DNA from 2 places in the Actinoplanes sp. NPDC051513 genome. Region 1 is predicted to be linked to the other one. Evidence: riboswitches for the same ligand, from Rfam matches in the RefSeq annotation. Region 1 holds a riboswitch; the other holds the start of a gene.
What was found. A riboswitch is a leader RNA that binds a small molecule or an ion and turns the genes downstream of it on or off. The one in region 1 is predicted to bind cobalamin.

Region 1 (7,632 bases):
CTGGTCGTGGGCCTGTGGGCCCTGTTCTCCGGGAAGGTCCACGCGGATGCGGGTTTCTGGGCGCCGCTGTTCAACGCCGACACCTTCGAATGGTCGGTCGTCTTCGGGGCGGTCTCCATCGCCGTACTTTCGTTCCTCGGTTTCGACGGCATCTCGATGCTCGCCGAAGAAAGCCGCGAGGACGCGCGCCAGATCGGCCGCGCCATGGTCGGCGCCCTCCTGCTGGCCGGCACCCTGTTCATCGTGCAGACCTGGGTGGCCGCTCTGCTCGTACCCGATGCTCCTGGTCTTCTGGCGAACGGTGACCCCGAGGGGACCGCTTTCTACGACGCGGCCCGTGCCGCCGGCGGTGGCTGGCTTGCCAGCCTGACCGCCCTGGCCACCGCGATAGCCTGGGGTTTCGCCAACTCACTGGTCGCGCAGGCCGCCACGAGCCGCCTGCTCTACGCGATGGCCCGCGACCGCCAGATGCCGCGTTTCCTCGCGAAAATCAACGAGCGTCACAAGGTTCCCGCCAACGCCACGCTGCTGGTGGCCGCGGTCTCCCTGGCGCTTGGCCTCTACATGGCGTCGCGCGACGACGGCATCTCGCTGCTGTCCACCCTGGTGAATTTCGGCGCGATGACGGCTTTCCTGGCGCTGCACGTCGCCGTGGTGGTGCACTACGTGGTGCGGCAGCACAGCCGCGACTGGCTGCGGCACCTGGTCGTCCCGGTGCTCGGCTTCCTGATCCTGCTCTACGTGGTGATCAACGCGGACATCGCGGCGCAGACGCTCGGTTTCATCTGGCTGGGCATCGGCGTGATAGTGCTGATCTCGTTCTACGTCAGCGGCCGGCGCCCGCAGCTCGCCGGTCTCTCGCAAGGGAGCGAGTCGTGAAGTACGTACCCGATGTTTCAGAGTTGTCGTACACGTTCGGTGGGCGCGAGCCGGTCCGCAGCGTGAAGCCCGGCACGATCGTCGAGCTGTACACCGAGGACTGCTTCGGCGGCCTCGTCCGGGACGTCACCGACCTGCCGTCGGTGGTCTGCGAGTTTCCCTATCTCAACCCGGTGACCGGCCCGTTCTTCGTCGAGGGCGCCGAGCCCGGCGACACCCTCGCGGTGCATTTCGTCGCCATCACGCCGGCCCGGGACTGGGCGGTCTCGTCGACATTTCCGCATTTCGGCGCGCTCACCGGCACCCACACCACGGCCACGTTGCATCCGCCGCTCGACGAGGTGGTCTGGCGCTACGACGTGGACGTCGACGCCGGCTGGGTGCGCTATCACGCCCGGCGCGGCGACTTCAGCATGGAGCTTCCGCTGGATCCCATGCACGGTACGGCGGGAGTGGCGCCGGCCGCGTTCGAGTCGAGGATGACGATCGTCCCCGACGTGCACGGCGGAAACATGGACACGCCGGAGCTACGGGCGGGCACCACCGCGTATTTCGGCGTCAACGTGCCCGGCGCGTTGTTCGCCCTCGGCGACGGCCATTGCCGCCAGGGCGACGGCGAGGTGTGCGGCACGGCCGTCGAGGCCGCCATGAACACGGTGGTGATCCTCGACGTCATCAAGGGCGCGGCCACACCGACGCCGCGTTTCGAAACCGACGATGCGCTGATGTCGGCCGGCTCCGCACGCCCGCTGGAGGACGCCTACCGCATGAGCCAGCACGACCTGATCACCTGGACCGCGGAGATGACCGGCCTCGACACCCTCGACGCCTATCAACTGATCAGCCAGGCCGGCACCGCTCCCGTCGGAAACGTGTGCGACCCGAACTACACGATGCTGGCGAAGGTCCGGAAGAAGTATCTCGGCGGCGTGGACGCGTACGAGGGCATTCACGCCCGCCTCCGACAGACGGCACGCGAAGTCAGCCGTTAGGGCGACTCCCCGGCAGCGACGAACGCCGTTGGGCGTATGTGCGGCCGGTCTCCAGGGCTGGTGGCCGGCCGCGCTCACCAGCCCTGCACCGGCCCGCATGGAGCCATCGTCGTGTCGCAAGAGCCGCAGCCGAAGCGGAAGAGGGACCCGCTCCTGATCGTCGCCGTCGCCGTCCTTTTCGCCCTGAGCGTGTCTGGCGTAGCGCTGGCGAATTTCCATTCACTTTCCGAGCCGGTCTCCGCGCCGAGGCCCGAGCCGAAGTCGGCCGGCATGAACACCCCGGTCCGGGACGGAAAACTCGAGTTCACCGTCACCCAGGCCGCCTGCGGCAGCAGGACCCTGGGCGATGACGCCGTCGTGCGGCGAGCGCGTGGCGAGTACTGCCTGGTGGGCGTGACGGTCAAGAACCTCGGAATCGAGGCGCGAACGTTCGCCGGCGGCTCGCAGACAGCGCTGGACGCGAAGAACGTCGCGTACCCGAACGACGACAGCGCCGAGTTCCCGGTCAACCCGGGCGTCCAGGCGTTCCTGGAACAGATCGGCCCCGGACGCTCGGCGAAGGGAACGCTGGTCTTCGACGTCCCGACCGGCACGAAACTGACCGCGGTCGAGCTACGCGACTCGTTCCTCACCGCCGGTGTGCGGGTCCGGCTGAGCTAGGCCGTGCTCCAGGCTCGGCATCAGCCCGAGCACGTGAACCGTCCGCGAGCCGACGGTCACGGCCGGCCGGGCCGCCTCGACCGGATAGACCAGCGTGCACTCGGCGAGAGCGAGCCGCTCGCAGTAGGTGACCATCTGGTAGACGTCGGCCCGGTCGGGCGCGTGGTCGGGCCACTTGTACTTGGCGTCGTAGAGCGCGACGAGCCGGTCGCCATCCCAGACCGTCGCGTCGGCCTCCGCATTCTGCCCGTCTTTCGTCAGCGGGAACGAATACGGTGCGCGCACATCGTGGTGCGGCCATTTCCGGCGAAGCCACTGCGCGACGTAGGTCTCCCAGACTTTGGGCATGTGGAACAGCAGCGAGCCGCCCGCGAGCCCCGACGACGCGGGCGCCATCGACTGGGACCGCAGAATCGTCTCGGCCAGCGCGAGCGCGTTCCGGTAGTGCGCGGTCAGGTTCGTCAAATGCATACGGCCGACGTCGTCCGCCCGCCATGGCTCGCGCGAGACCCGGCCGAACGCCGGCCCGAGCGCGGCCAGCCGCGTCGCGGACTCCCGGGCGAGGGGGACCCGCACGAGAACGTCCAGCGCCGCCGCGAGCGCCCGGTTCTCCTTGACGTCGACGGTGAGACGCCGGGCGATCGTGGCGAGTTTGTCCGGCCTGGCGCCCAGCCTCCCGAGGTGATGGGCGACATCGAGGCGCCCCGGGTACGGCGGGCGCACGTGGCGCACCGGAACGTACCCCTTGGCCAGGCCCCGGCCGACCAGGTGCTCGACCTCCCGGGCGAACGCGAGCGCGATGGCGTCGGCGAGGAACCGGCTCGCGACGGCGTCCGCGGGCAAGGTGCCGGCCAGGACGGGCCGCCGGCCGGACTGGCGGATGAGCTCGACGACGTCGGTCAGCGGAAACCGGCTCCGGAAGTCGATCCATCGCCCAGAGGGCAGGCCGAGCCGGCCGACGAACGGCCCGGGTGTCACCTCGAAGATGCCCGGCTCGCGGGTGGGCGCGATGCTCTGCAGAACGCGCTGCCCGGAGGCAGCGCGCACGAGACCGAGCAGGTAGTCGAGCTCAGCCGGCGCCAACGGCAGGGCCGCCGCCCGGTACTCCACCACCTCCACGGTCAGGCTTCCTCGGACAGCATCTTGGCGACGCTCGCGTCGAGGTCGTTCAGCCGCGACCGATGCTCGAACCAGTACTCGGTCAGGTACGGCAGGCCACCATCGCCCGGCACCGGCCGCAGCCCTTCGATGAAGTCCTCGTAGGAGAACGACGGGTGAAACTGTACCGTTTCGACCCTGCCGCCCGCCCCCGCGAGATGACGGCCGATCTCCTCAGCGGAGGCCTCTCGTCGGTCACGTCGTGCCCTCCCCCAGTTACCGGATGCCCGAGCTTCGCACACGCGCGGTGATCTCCATGACGCGACACGCCGACACATCATCTGGGGTTGCACTGGCACCCCCGTACCCATATATGGTGTCTCTCGCAGCTGGTTCGGCCCTCCGATGCGGAGGGTCGAGGCAAGAGGGAACCCGGTGGAAATCCGGGACTGCCCCGCAGCGGTAAGTGGGAACGAAAGCCGTCACGAGCACTGGGCCCGGGCCTGGGAAGCGACGGCCGGTAGGCGTACGTGTCATGCCCACGAGTCCGAAGACCTGCCAGCGCGCCGCATGCCGCCCGGTATGCGGCGGTCGAAGGCCGCGCGGGACGGCCGACGCCATCAGCCGGCTTTCGTTGCCGGTGGCGTCCTCCTGCGCGTCCTTCACCACGACGAGGGGGACGGACATGCAGGTGCGCAAGCGCAACGGCGACCTGGAACCGGTCGACGTCAACAAGATCGTGCGGGCGGTCGAGCGGTGGGTGGCCGGCCTGGACGAGGTCGATCCGCTGCGGGTCGCGACCAAGACGATCAGCGGGCTCTACGACGGCGCCACCACCGCCGAGCTCGACAAACTTTCCATCCAGACGGCCGCCGAGCTGATCGGCGAGGAGCCACAGTACTCGCGGCTCGCGGCGCGCCTGCTTTCGGCGTACGTCGACAAGGAAGTGCGGCTGCAAGGCGTGGCCAGCTTCAGCCAGTCGATCCGCTACGGCCACGGCCTGGGCCTGATCGGCGACGCGACCGCTGAGTTCGTGGCCCGCAACGCGCGAAAGCTCGACGACGCGATCGACCCGGCAGCGGATCGGAGGTTCGAATACTTCGGCCTGCGCACCGTGGCCGACCGCTACCTGCTGCGCCATCCCCAGCTGCGCACCGTCGTCGAGACGCCGCAGTACTGGCTGCTGCGCGTCGCCTGCGGCCTGTCCGAGACACCGGCCGAGGCGATCGGCTTCTACCGCCTCATGTCGTCGCTGGCGTATCTGCCCAGCTCACCGACGTTGTTCAACGCCGGCACCCGGCACACCCAGATGTCGTCCTGCTTCCTGGTCGACTCGCCGCGCGACGAGCTCGACTCGATCTACGAGCGCTACCACCAGGTCGCGAAACTTTCCAAGTTCTCCGGCGGCATCGGCATCTCCTGGACCCGCGTGCGGGGCCGGGGCGCGCTGATCCGCGGCACGAACGGCAAGTCCAACGGCATCGTCCCGTTCCTCAAGACGCTCGACGCCGGCGTGGCCGCGGTCAACCAGGGCGGCCGCCGCAAGGGCGCGGCCTGCGTCTACCTCGAGCCGTGGCACCCGGACATCGAGGAGTTTCTGGAGCTGCGCGACAACACCGGCGAGGACTCCCGCCGCACGCACAACCTGAACCTGGCCAACTGGATCCCCGACGAGTTCATGCGCCGGGTCGAGGCCGACGAGGACTGGTCGCTGATCGACCCCTCCGACGCGCCCGAGCTCCCCGACCTGTTCGGCGAGGAGTTCGACCTCGCCTACCGCAACGCCGAGAAAAAGGCCGTAAAAACCGTCAAGGCCCGAGATCTGTACGGCCGGATGATGCGCACCCTGGCCCAGACCGGCAACGGCTGGATGACCTTCAAGGACCGCTCCAACGCGCTGTCCAACCAGACGGGCGCGCCGGGCAACACCATCCACCTTTCCAACCTGTGCACCGAGATTCTCGAGGTGAACAGCGACGACGAGACCGCGGTCTGCAACCTCGGCTCGATCAACCTCGGCGCCCACGTGACCGCCGACGGCGTCGACTGGGAAAGGTTGCGTTCGACGGTCCGGACCGCGGTTGTCTTTCTCGACCGGGTCATCGACATCAACTACTACCCGTCGCCGCAGGCCGCCGCCTCGAACCCCCGCTGGCGCCCGGTCGGCCTCGGCCTCATGGGCCTGCAGGACGCGTTCTTCACGCTGCGCCTGCCGTTCGACTCCGCGGATGCGAACGAGCTTTCGACCCGGGTGCAGGAGGAAATTTTCCTCACCGCCCTGGAAACCTCGGCGGCTCTGGCCACGGAATTCGGCGCCAACCCCGCGTACGAGAAAACCCGCGCCGCCCAGGGTGATCTGCACCCGGACCTGTGGGGAGTCTCGCCCGTCCAAACCGACCGGTGGGCGGCGCTGAAAGCGAAAGTTGCCGAGACCGGCCTGCGAAACTCCCTGCTGGTCGCGATCGCCCCGACCGCGACCATCGCCTCGATCGCCGGCTGCTACGAATGCATCGAGCCGCAGGTGTCCAACCTGTTCAAACGCGAAACCATGTCCGGCGAGTTTCTCCAGATCAACACCTATCTGGTACGCGAGCTGAAGACGCGCAACCTGTGGACGGCGCCGATCCGAGAGCAGATCAAGCGGGCCGAGGGTTCCGTGCAGGGCATCGCCGATCTGCCGGCCGACGTACGCGAAATTTTCCGCACCGCGTGGGAGCTTCCGCAGCGTGCCCTGATCGACCTGGCCGCCGCCCGCGCCCCCTACATCGACCAGTCGCAGTCGCTGAACCTGTTCCTGAGCGCGCCCACCATCGGCCGTCTTTCGTCGATGTACCTGCACGCCTGGAAATCCGGCCTGAAAACCACGTACTACCTGCGCTCGCGCCCCGCGACGCGCATACAGCAGGCGACGGTGTCCATCGCGCCGGTCGAGGCGGTCGCCTGTTCCCTGGAAAACCCCGAGTCATGTGAGGCCTGCCAGTAATGCTGCTCGACCCCGGAATGGACCTGACCCTGCGGCCGATGAAGTACCCGCACTTCTTCGACCGCTACAAGGACGCCATCAAGAACACCTGGACCGTGGAGGAGGTCGACCTGCACTCCGACCTGGCCGACCTCTCCCGCCTCTCCTCCGCCGAGCAGCACCTGGTTTCGCGCCTGGTCGCGTTCTTCGCGACCGGCGACACGATCGTGACGAACAACCTGGTGCTCAACCTCTACCAGCACGTCAACTCGCCCGAGGGCCGCCTCTACCTTTCGCGGCAACTTTTCGAGGAGGCCGTGCACGTCCAGTTCTATCTGAACCTGCTCGACACCTACGTCCCGTCGGAATCCGAAAGATTCGAGGCTTTCGCCGCCGTCGAGAACATCCCGTCGATCGCCCGCAAGGCCGAGTTCTGCTTCACGTGGATCGACTCGATCTTCGAGCTGCGCTCGCTGTCGTCGAAGGACGACCGCCGGGCTTTCCTGCTCAACCTGATCTGTTTCGCCGCGTGCATCGAGGGCCTGTTCTTCTACGGCGCTTTCGCGTACGTCTACTTCCTGCGCTCCCGGGGCCTGCTGAACGGCCTGGCGAGCGGCACCAACTGGGTTTTCCGCGACGAGTCCATGCACATGGCCTTCGCCTTCGACGTGGTCGACCAGGTACGCGCCGAGGAGCCCGACCTTTTCGACGCCGACCTGGAAACCCAGGTGCGGAACATGCTGGCCGAGGCCGTCGACTGCGAGGTCCAGTTCGCCGCGGACCTTCTGGAGCAGGGCGTCTCCGGCATGTCCCTCGCCGACATGCGCGAATACCTGCAGCACGTGGCCGACCGCCGCCTGGCCGTCCTGGGCATCGAGCCGCTCTACGGCAGCAAGAACCCGTTCGCCTTCATGGAGCTGCAGGACGTCCAGGAGCTTTCCAACTTCTTCGAGCGCCGCGTCTCGGCGTACCAGGTGGGAGTGACCGGCTCGGTCAGCTTCGACGACGATTTCTGAGCAGGCGATCCCAGTGCTGACGCCG
Region 2 (7,632 bases), on a different contig from region 1:
GGCCTGGCCGCGGGCGCTGGGGGTACCGCGGGGGCTGGGGGTACCGCGGGGGCTGGGGGTACCGCGGGGCTGGGCGGGTCGCGGGGTTTGGGGGCATCGCAGGGGCTGAGGGCACCGAGTGGGCCGGGGACGCCGCGGGTGCGATGGACATCATGCGGGCCGGAGACGTCGCGAGAGCCAGGGATGCCGCGTGGGCTGAGCGCAATGTGCTGAATGTGGGGGAGGTTCCGCACTCCTGGCTGTTCCCGCGGATGGCGGCGGTGGTGCACCACGCGGGGGCGGGGACCACGGCCGCGGGGCTGCGGGCCGGAGTGCCGGCCGTGGCGGTGCCGGTGCTGGCGGACCAGCCCTTCTGGGCGCGGAGGCTGCACGACCTCGGAGTGGCGCCCCGTCCGATCCCGATGCCGGCGCTGACCGCGGACGCGCTGGCGGCAGCGTTGCGGCAGGTCACGGCGAACCCGCACTTCGCGGCCCGGGCGCAGGCCCTCTCGGCGCGGATCGCCGAGGAGGACGGCGCCGCGTCGCTCCTCGAGTGGATCGGCTAGGACCAGCGGCGCCCCGCCGATCATGGCGTCGCCCATTCGCCGTGCCAATCTTCGTTCGACACGTTTTCCGGTGGGGGTGAAAACAGTTGAGCTGCCCCGGAAGTGACCTGCTGGAATGGGGAGTTGCGAACTCTGGCCGACAGCGTCGAAATGCCCTCGCCGAACCCAGTCAAATGCGGGTGGCGCGACTCCGCCGCTGGTTCGATGACATAATGGGCAAGGTCGCCGCGGCAGCCCGGAACCGAAAAGCTGAGAGTGCAATGGCACCCGATGGCGGAATGCCGGGCGAACTGCGGGCCGGGTAGCCGGCCGTCGCGAAACCGGCGTGGCGGGCGGCTGTCGACTCGGTGCCATCTGCCCGCTCGCGGGGCTGGGTGCCTGCTGGCCAGCCGGTTCTGCGGCTTGCACGGTTGCGGTCGGCGCTGCCTGCTCGCTGCCGGCGCCACTGCGACTGAGCCGCAGCTTTCGCGCGTGCCGCTGCGCAAGACCCCATTCCCGATGTCGGGCATGCTCGCGGCGAAACTTTTCTGCCTCGGGAGAATAGTTGCGCGACGCAGTGCGATCACGCATCTTGGCCAATTGGCTCGTGGTGAAGAACTGCAGCTGCCGCATACCAGAATTATTTCACTCCCGGGAATGCGGCGGTAAGCCCCGACCGTCGGTCGATCATGCCAATCTCGCCCGGCGCCACTCTCCATTACTTTTTCGACAATGAAAGCGATTCCCTTTGCCCGGGGGCCACCCACCAAGCGGGACGGGCCGCGCGAACCGCAACCGGGCAGACGCCGGGCCATGGCAACCCGGCCGCGCCACCACCGGGCCGCGCCACCACCGGGCCGCACCACCACTGGCCGCAACCAAGGCAGGGGCCGGAAGCCGGGTATGGCCCGGTGTTGCAGCGAGAGTGGCCGCAACGGCGGGAACTGCCCGGGCTGTGGTTGGGGGAGCCGTCCCCTCGTACGCGAAAAAACAGCCCCGGCGGGTGCGCGGCGTGGCGGATAAGTTGAAGGGCATGACGGTGCGTGGGGTGCGGCGGATCATTGTGTCGGTGGCGGATCTGGATCGGGCGCTCGCGCTCTACCGGGATGCGCTCGGGCTCGGCGAGAAGTATCGGGCCGGGGACGTGGTGATGCTGGGGGAGCCGGAGGTCATGCTGCATCGGCGGCCGCCTTCGCCGGGGCTGGCGGGAGTGGCGGCGAGCTTTGTGGTCGATGACGTGGACGCGGCTGCCGCGGCGGCGGAGAAGGCGGGGGCCACGGTGATCGACCCGCCGGGGGATCAGCCCTGGGGTGAGCGGCAGGCCGTGCTGACCGATGTCGACGGTCACGTCTTCTGCCTGGTGAGCTGAGCGCCGTGGACGTGGTGATCGGCATCGATACCGGGACCACCGCGACCAAGGGGATCGCGGCGGGGGCCGACGGGCGGCTGCGGGCGCAGACGAGTGTCCACTATCCGCTGTCGGTGCCGGGGCCGGGGCGGGCCGAGCTCGACCCGCGGCACCTGGTCGACGCGGCGGTGAAGGCGCTGACCGACGTGGCGGCCGCCTGCCGTGAGCAGGGGGACCGGGTTGTCGCGGTGAGTCTCAGCGCGTTTCTGCACGGGCTGGTGCCGATGGACTCCGGGAGCGCGCCGCTGGGGCCGTTGGTGACCTGGGCCGACGCGCGGGCCGGCGAGCAATGTGACGAGATCATCGCTTCGGGGCGGGCACGGCAACTGCAGGCGCGTACGGGGACGCCGGTGCACCCGATGTCGCCGCTCGCCAAGCTTGCCTGGTGGCGGGCTAACGACCCGGCGACGCTGCGGGACACGCCGCGGTGGGGCGGCGTGAAAGAGCTGGTCCTGGCCGCCCTGGCCGACGAGGCGTTCCTGCTCGACCTGTCGGTGGCGTCGGGGACGGGGCTCTACGACATCCACGCGCGCCGGTGGGACCCGGAGGCTCTCGAGATCGCCGGGATCGGCTCGGGGCAGCTGGCCGAGGTCGTGCCGACGACGACGATCCTGAAGCTGCGGCCGGGTCTCGGCGGGCTGCCGCCGGGCACGCCGCTGGTCATCGGGGCGGCCGACGGGCCGCTGGCCAACCTCGGCCTGGGCGCCACCCCGGCGGGGGTCGCGGCCGTGTCTCTCGGCACCAGCGGTGCCCTGCGCACGATCGTCGACCGGCCCACCGCCGACGCCGACGGCCGGCTGTTCTGCTACGCGCTCACCGAGGACCGCTGGGCGGTCGGTGGCGCGGTCAACAATGCCGGCTCGGTCGTGCGCTGGGCCGGGCAGAGCTTCGCGGCCGGTTTCGAGCGGCCCGGCGCCGAGGGCGAGGACGAGGACGAGCGGGACGCGGCGCTGCTCACCGAGGCGCAGAGCGCACCGCCGGGCAGCGACGGGCTGCTCTGCCTGCCCTACCTGCTCGGCGAGCGGGCGCCCTGGTGGCGGGCCGGCCTGCGGGGCGCCTACCTCGGACTGCGTCGCGAGCACGGGCGGGCACATCTGGTGCGCGCCGCCGTCGAGGGCGTCTGCCAGCAGCTCGCGCTGGTGCGGGACTCGTTCGCGAGCGAGGGCTTCGAGGTCACCGAGGTGCGGGCCACCGGCGGCGCGGTCGCGTCCGAGCTGTGGGTGGGCGTGCTCGCGGCCGCGCTCGACCTGCCGGTCGCGGTCGCCGACACGCCCGAGGGCACCGCGCTCGGCGCCTGCCTGCTCGGCCTGCACGCGCTGGGCGAACTGCCCGACCTCGACGACGCGGCCCGCCTGGTCGCGATCGGCGAGCCGACCCGGCCCGACCCGGCGAACGCCGCCCTGTACGGCCGGCTGCGCCCGTTCGTGGAGAAGTCGGCGCTCGCCATGATGGAGACGGTGCGTGAGCTCGACCGGCTCGCCCCGCCGAGGTCGCCCGGCACCGAGAAGGCGATCACCGTCACCGGTGGCCGCGTTGACGTGGCGCCGGAGGGTGAGAAAGCATGACCGGCGAGCGGTAGCGGAGGAACCCGGTGCGAATCCGGGGCGGTCCCGCCACTGTGACCGGGGAGCGACCCCTTCGAAGCCACGGCCGTGATGGCGGGAAGGCGAGCGGGGAGCGTCGATCCGGGAGTCAGGAGACTCCGGCCGCTCGTGCCGACCGCCGTGCGGGCGTGGACACCCGCCGCAGAAGGGATCTTCGTGACGCCGTACCCGTTCTCCGCCGTGGTCGGGCTTGCCGACCTGCGCCTCGCGCTCCTGCTGACCGCCGTCTCGCCGCACGTGGGCGGTGTGCTCGTGCGGGGCGAGAAGGGAACCGCGAAGAGCACGGTGGTGCGAGCGCTGGCCGGCCTGCTACCGGCAGTTTCGATCGTACGGGGGTGCAGGTTCGCCTGCGATCCGGCGGCGCCCGACCCCGCGTGCCCGGACGGGCCGCACCCGGCCGACAGCCCGGTGGTGTCGCGGCCGGCCGCGCTGGTGGAGCTCCCGGTCGGGGCGACGGAGGACCGCGTCGTGGGCACGCTCGACATTCAGCGGGCGCTCGCGGACGGGGTCAAGGCGTACGAGCCGGGGCTGCTGGCGGCGGCACACCGTGGCGCCCTGTACGTCGACGAGGTGAACCTGCTGCCCGATCACCTGGTGGATCTGCTGCTGGACGCGGCGGCGATGGGACGGGCGCACGTCGAGCGGGACGGGGTGTCGGTCAAACACGCGGCCCGGTTTCTGCTCGTGGGGACGATGAACCCGGAGGAGGGCGAGCCGCGGCCCCAGCTCGTCGACCGGTTCGGGCTGGTGGTGACGGTGGCGGCGCCGCGGGAGGCCCGGGAGCGGGCCGAGGTGGTGCGCCGGCGTCTCGCGTACGAGGCGGATCCGGTCGGGTTCGCGGCGCGGTTCGCCGCCGAGGAGCGCGAGCTGGCCGGGCGGATCGTGACGGCGCAGGCGCTGCTGCCCCGGGTGGCGCTGCCGGACGGCGAGCTCGACCGGATCGCCCGGGTGTGCCTGGCCTACGGCGTCGACGGGATGCGGGCGGACATCGTGGTGGCCCGGTGCGCGGTGGCGCTGGCGGCGTGGCACGGGCGCTCGACGGTCACCGCGGACGATGTGCGGGATGCGGCCCGGCTCGCGCTGCCGCACCGCCGGCGGAAAGATCCGCTGGACCCGCCGGGGACCGACGAGCAGCGGCTCGAGGACGCGCTCGCCGAAGCCGAGCAGGAGCGGCAGGCCGAGCTGGAGCGGGCCGAGCAGGAGCAGGCCGAGCTGGAGCGGGCCGAGCTGGAGCGGGCCGTGCAGGAGCGGGCCGAGCCGGAGGGCGACCCCGATGGCGACGGTGCTCCGCCGGGTGGGCCATCGCGGCCGGACGGCCCCGATCCCGGCGGCCCGGGTGGTTCGGGCGGCAGTCCCTCCGGTGGCCCGCCTCCGCCCGGCCCCGCGCCGACCGACATTTCCGAAAAATCCGGCATGGACGGCGATGGTGGCGCCGACGAGGCCGACAGTGGCCGGGTGGCCGTCTCCGCCGGGAACCCCTACCGGACGCGCGCGCTCTCGATCGCCCGCCGCGGCGAGGGCGGCCACGCCGGCCGCCGCTCCCCGGCCTTCGCCCGTCGCGGCCGCGTGATCGGCAGCCGCATCCCGCGCGGCAAGCTGGCCGGCGCCCCGCATCTGCCCGCGACCCTGCGAGCCGCCCTGCACCGCGGCGCCCGCGCCGTCGACCCCCGCGACCTGCGCGAGTCGGTGCACGTCGGCCGGGAGGCGAACCTGGTGCTGTTCGTCGTCGACGCCTCCGGCTCGATGGCCGCCCGCAAGCGCATGACCATCGTCAAGACCGCGGTCCTGTCCCTGCTGCGCGACGCCTACCAGCGCCGCGACCGGATCGGGATGATCACCTTCCGCGGGCACGACGCCGAGCAGGTCCTGCCGCCGACCTCCAGCCACGAGGTGGGCGTCCTGCGCCTGGCGAGCCTGCGCACCGGCGGCCGCACCCCGCTGGCCGCGGGCCTGCGCGCCGCCGCCGCCACCATCGCCACCGAGCGCCGCCGCGACCCGCGCCGCCGCCCGCTGCTCATCGTCGTCACCGACGGCCGGGCCACCAGCGGCCCCGACCCGGTGACGGTCGCCCCCGCGCTCGCCGGCGTGGCCGCGGTGGTCGTCGACTGCGAGTCCGGCCCGGTCCGCCTGGGCCTGGCCCGGCGGCTGGCCACCGCCCTCGACGCCGATCTCATGCCGCTGGACCGGCTGGAAGCCGCCGCCGGCCCGGCCGCCCGCCCCGCTTCCGGCCCAGCCGCCGGCTCCGGGTCCGGCCCAGCCGCCGGCTCCGGGTCCGGCCCAGCCGCCGGCTCCGGGTCCGGCCCGGCCGCCCGCCCCGCTTCCGGCCCAGCCGCCGGCCCTGCCTCGAGGAGCGCCGCCTGATGCCGCAGGGCAAGGTCACCACCGTGCCGCAGGACGGCCTCACCACCCGGCAGCGCCGCCGGCAGGCCGTGCTCGCCGTGCACACCGGCCACGGTAAGGGAAAGTCGACGGCCGCCTTCGGGATGGCGCTGCGGGCCTGGAGCGCGGGCTGGCCGATCGGGGTCTTCCAGTTCGTGAAGTCCGAGAAATGGCGGGTCGGCGAGGAGGCCGCGCTCAAGGCTCTCGGCGCCACGGGCGGGCCGCCGGTCGCCTGGCACAAGATGGGCGAGGGCTGGTCGTGGATCCAGCGGGCCGGCACCGAGCGGGACCACGCGGCCGAGGCGGCCGAGGGCTGGGCGCAGATCAAGCGCGACCTGGCGGCCGAGACCTACCGGTTCTACGTGCTCGACGAGTTCACGTACCCGATGAAGTGGGGCTGGGTCGACGTCGCGGACGTCGTGGCCGCGCTCGCCGAGCGCCCCGGCACGCAGCACGTCGTGATCACCGGGCGGGACGCGGCGCCGGAGCTGGTCGAGGCGGCCGACCTGGTGACCGAGATGACCAAGGTGAAGCACCCGATGGACGCGGGGCGCAAGGGACAGCAGGGCATCGAGTGGTGAACATCCCGCGCGTCGTGATCGGCGCGCCCGCCTCGGGACACGGCAAGACCACGGTCGCCACCGGTCTGCTGGCCGCCTTCGCCCGTCGCGGCATGCCGGTCGCGCCGTTCAAGGTCGGCCCCGACTACATCGACCCCGGCTACCACGCCCTCGCCGCCGGCCGCCCCGGCCGCAACCTCGACCCCGTGCTGGTCGGCGAGAGCCGGATCGGCCCGCTGTTCGCGCACGGCGCGGCCGGCGCGGAGCTGGCGATCGTCGAGGGCGTGATGGGCCTCTACGACGGCCGTACCGGCGCCGGCGACACCGGCTCGACCGCCCAGGTGGCCGGGCTGCTCGACGCGCCGGTGATCCTGGTGGTCGACGCCGCCGCGCAGGGCCGCTCGATCGCCGCGCTGGTGCACGGCTTCCGCAGCTTCGGCAGCGTCCGGCTGGAGGGTGTGATCCTCAACCGGGTCGGCTCCGACCGGCACGAGGCGCTGCTGCGCGAGGCCTGCGAGGAGGTCGGCACCCCGGTCCTGGGCGCGATGCGCCGCGCCGACGCGGTGGCCGCCCCCTCCCGTCACCTGGGCCTGATTCCCGCCGCCGAGCGCCGCGCCGAGGCCCGGGCGTCGGTGGATGCGCTCGCCGCCCTGGTGGCGGCGTCGGTGGACCTCGACGAGGTCCTGGCGGTCGCCCGCTCCGCGCCGCCGCTGCTCGCGCAGCCGTGGAGCCCGTCGGAGGCCGTCGGGGAGCCGATCGAGGGGCGCCCGGTCATCGCGCTGGCCGGCGGTCCCGCGTTCTCGTTCTCCTACGCCGAGACGCCGGAGCTGCTCACGGCCGCGGGCGCCGAGGTGGTCGTCGTCGACCCGCTGCGCGACGAGAAACTGCCGGCGAGAACGCGCGGCCTGGTGGTGGGTGGCGGTTTCCCCGAGGTGTACGCGTCGGAGCTGTCCGCCAACGAGCCCCTGCGCCGCGAGGTGGCCGCCCTGGCCGCCGCCGGCGGGCCGATCGTCGCCGAGTGCGCGGGCCTGCTGTGGCTGTGCCGCACCCTGGACGACGCGCCCATGTGCGGGGTGCTCGACGCCGAGGCCGTCATGACCCCGACCCTGACCCTCGGCTACCGCGACGCCGTGGCGCTCACCGACAGCCCCCTGGCC

Region 2: it holds a riboswitch for cobalamin, as region 1 does, so the genes downstream of both, ACIA5D_RS14540 (VWA domain-containing protein) here and ACIA5D_RS41440 (ribonucleoside-diphosphate reductase subunit alpha) in region 1, are expected to answer to the same signal.

What each region holds. Positions count from the first base shown of each region.
Region 1 is NZ_JBITDW010000023.1:106,676-114,307, forward strand. Features, by position in the region: gene ACIA5D_RS41415 (APC family permease) at 1-879, shown strand, start outside; gene ACIA5D_RS41420 (acetamidase/formamidase family protein) at 876-1,871, shown strand; gene ACIA5D_RS41425 (DUF4352 domain-containing protein) at 1,983-2,531, shown strand; gene ACIA5D_RS41430 (McrC family protein) at 2,484-3,650, opposite strand; gene ACIA5D_RS41435 (hypothetical protein) at 3,653-3,931, opposite strand; cobalamin riboswitch at 4,003-4,207, shown strand; gene ACIA5D_RS41440 (ribonucleoside-diphosphate reductase subunit alpha) at 4,315-6,612, shown strand; gene ACIA5D_RS41445 (ribonucleotide-diphosphate reductase subunit beta) at 6,612-7,607, shown strand; gene ACIA5D_RS41450 ((2Fe-2S)-binding protein) at 7,585-7,632, opposite strand, start outside.
Region 2 is NZ_JBITDW010000004.1:24,131-31,762, forward strand. Features, by position in the region: gene ACIA5D_RS14520 (glycosyltransferase) at 1-213, shown strand, start outside; gene ACIA5D_RS14525 (glycosyltransferase) at 216-545, shown strand; gene ACIA5D_RS14530 (VOC family protein) at 1,558-1,893, shown strand; gene ACIA5D_RS14535 (gluconokinase) at 1,899-3,497, shown strand; cobalamin riboswitch at 3,514-3,635, shown strand; gene ACIA5D_RS14540 (VWA domain-containing protein) at 3,645-5,897, shown strand; gene cobO (cob(I)yrinic acid a,c-diamide adenosyltransferase) at 5,897-6,496, shown strand; gene ACIA5D_RS14550 (cobyrinate a,c-diamide synthase) at 6,490-7,632, shown strand, end outside.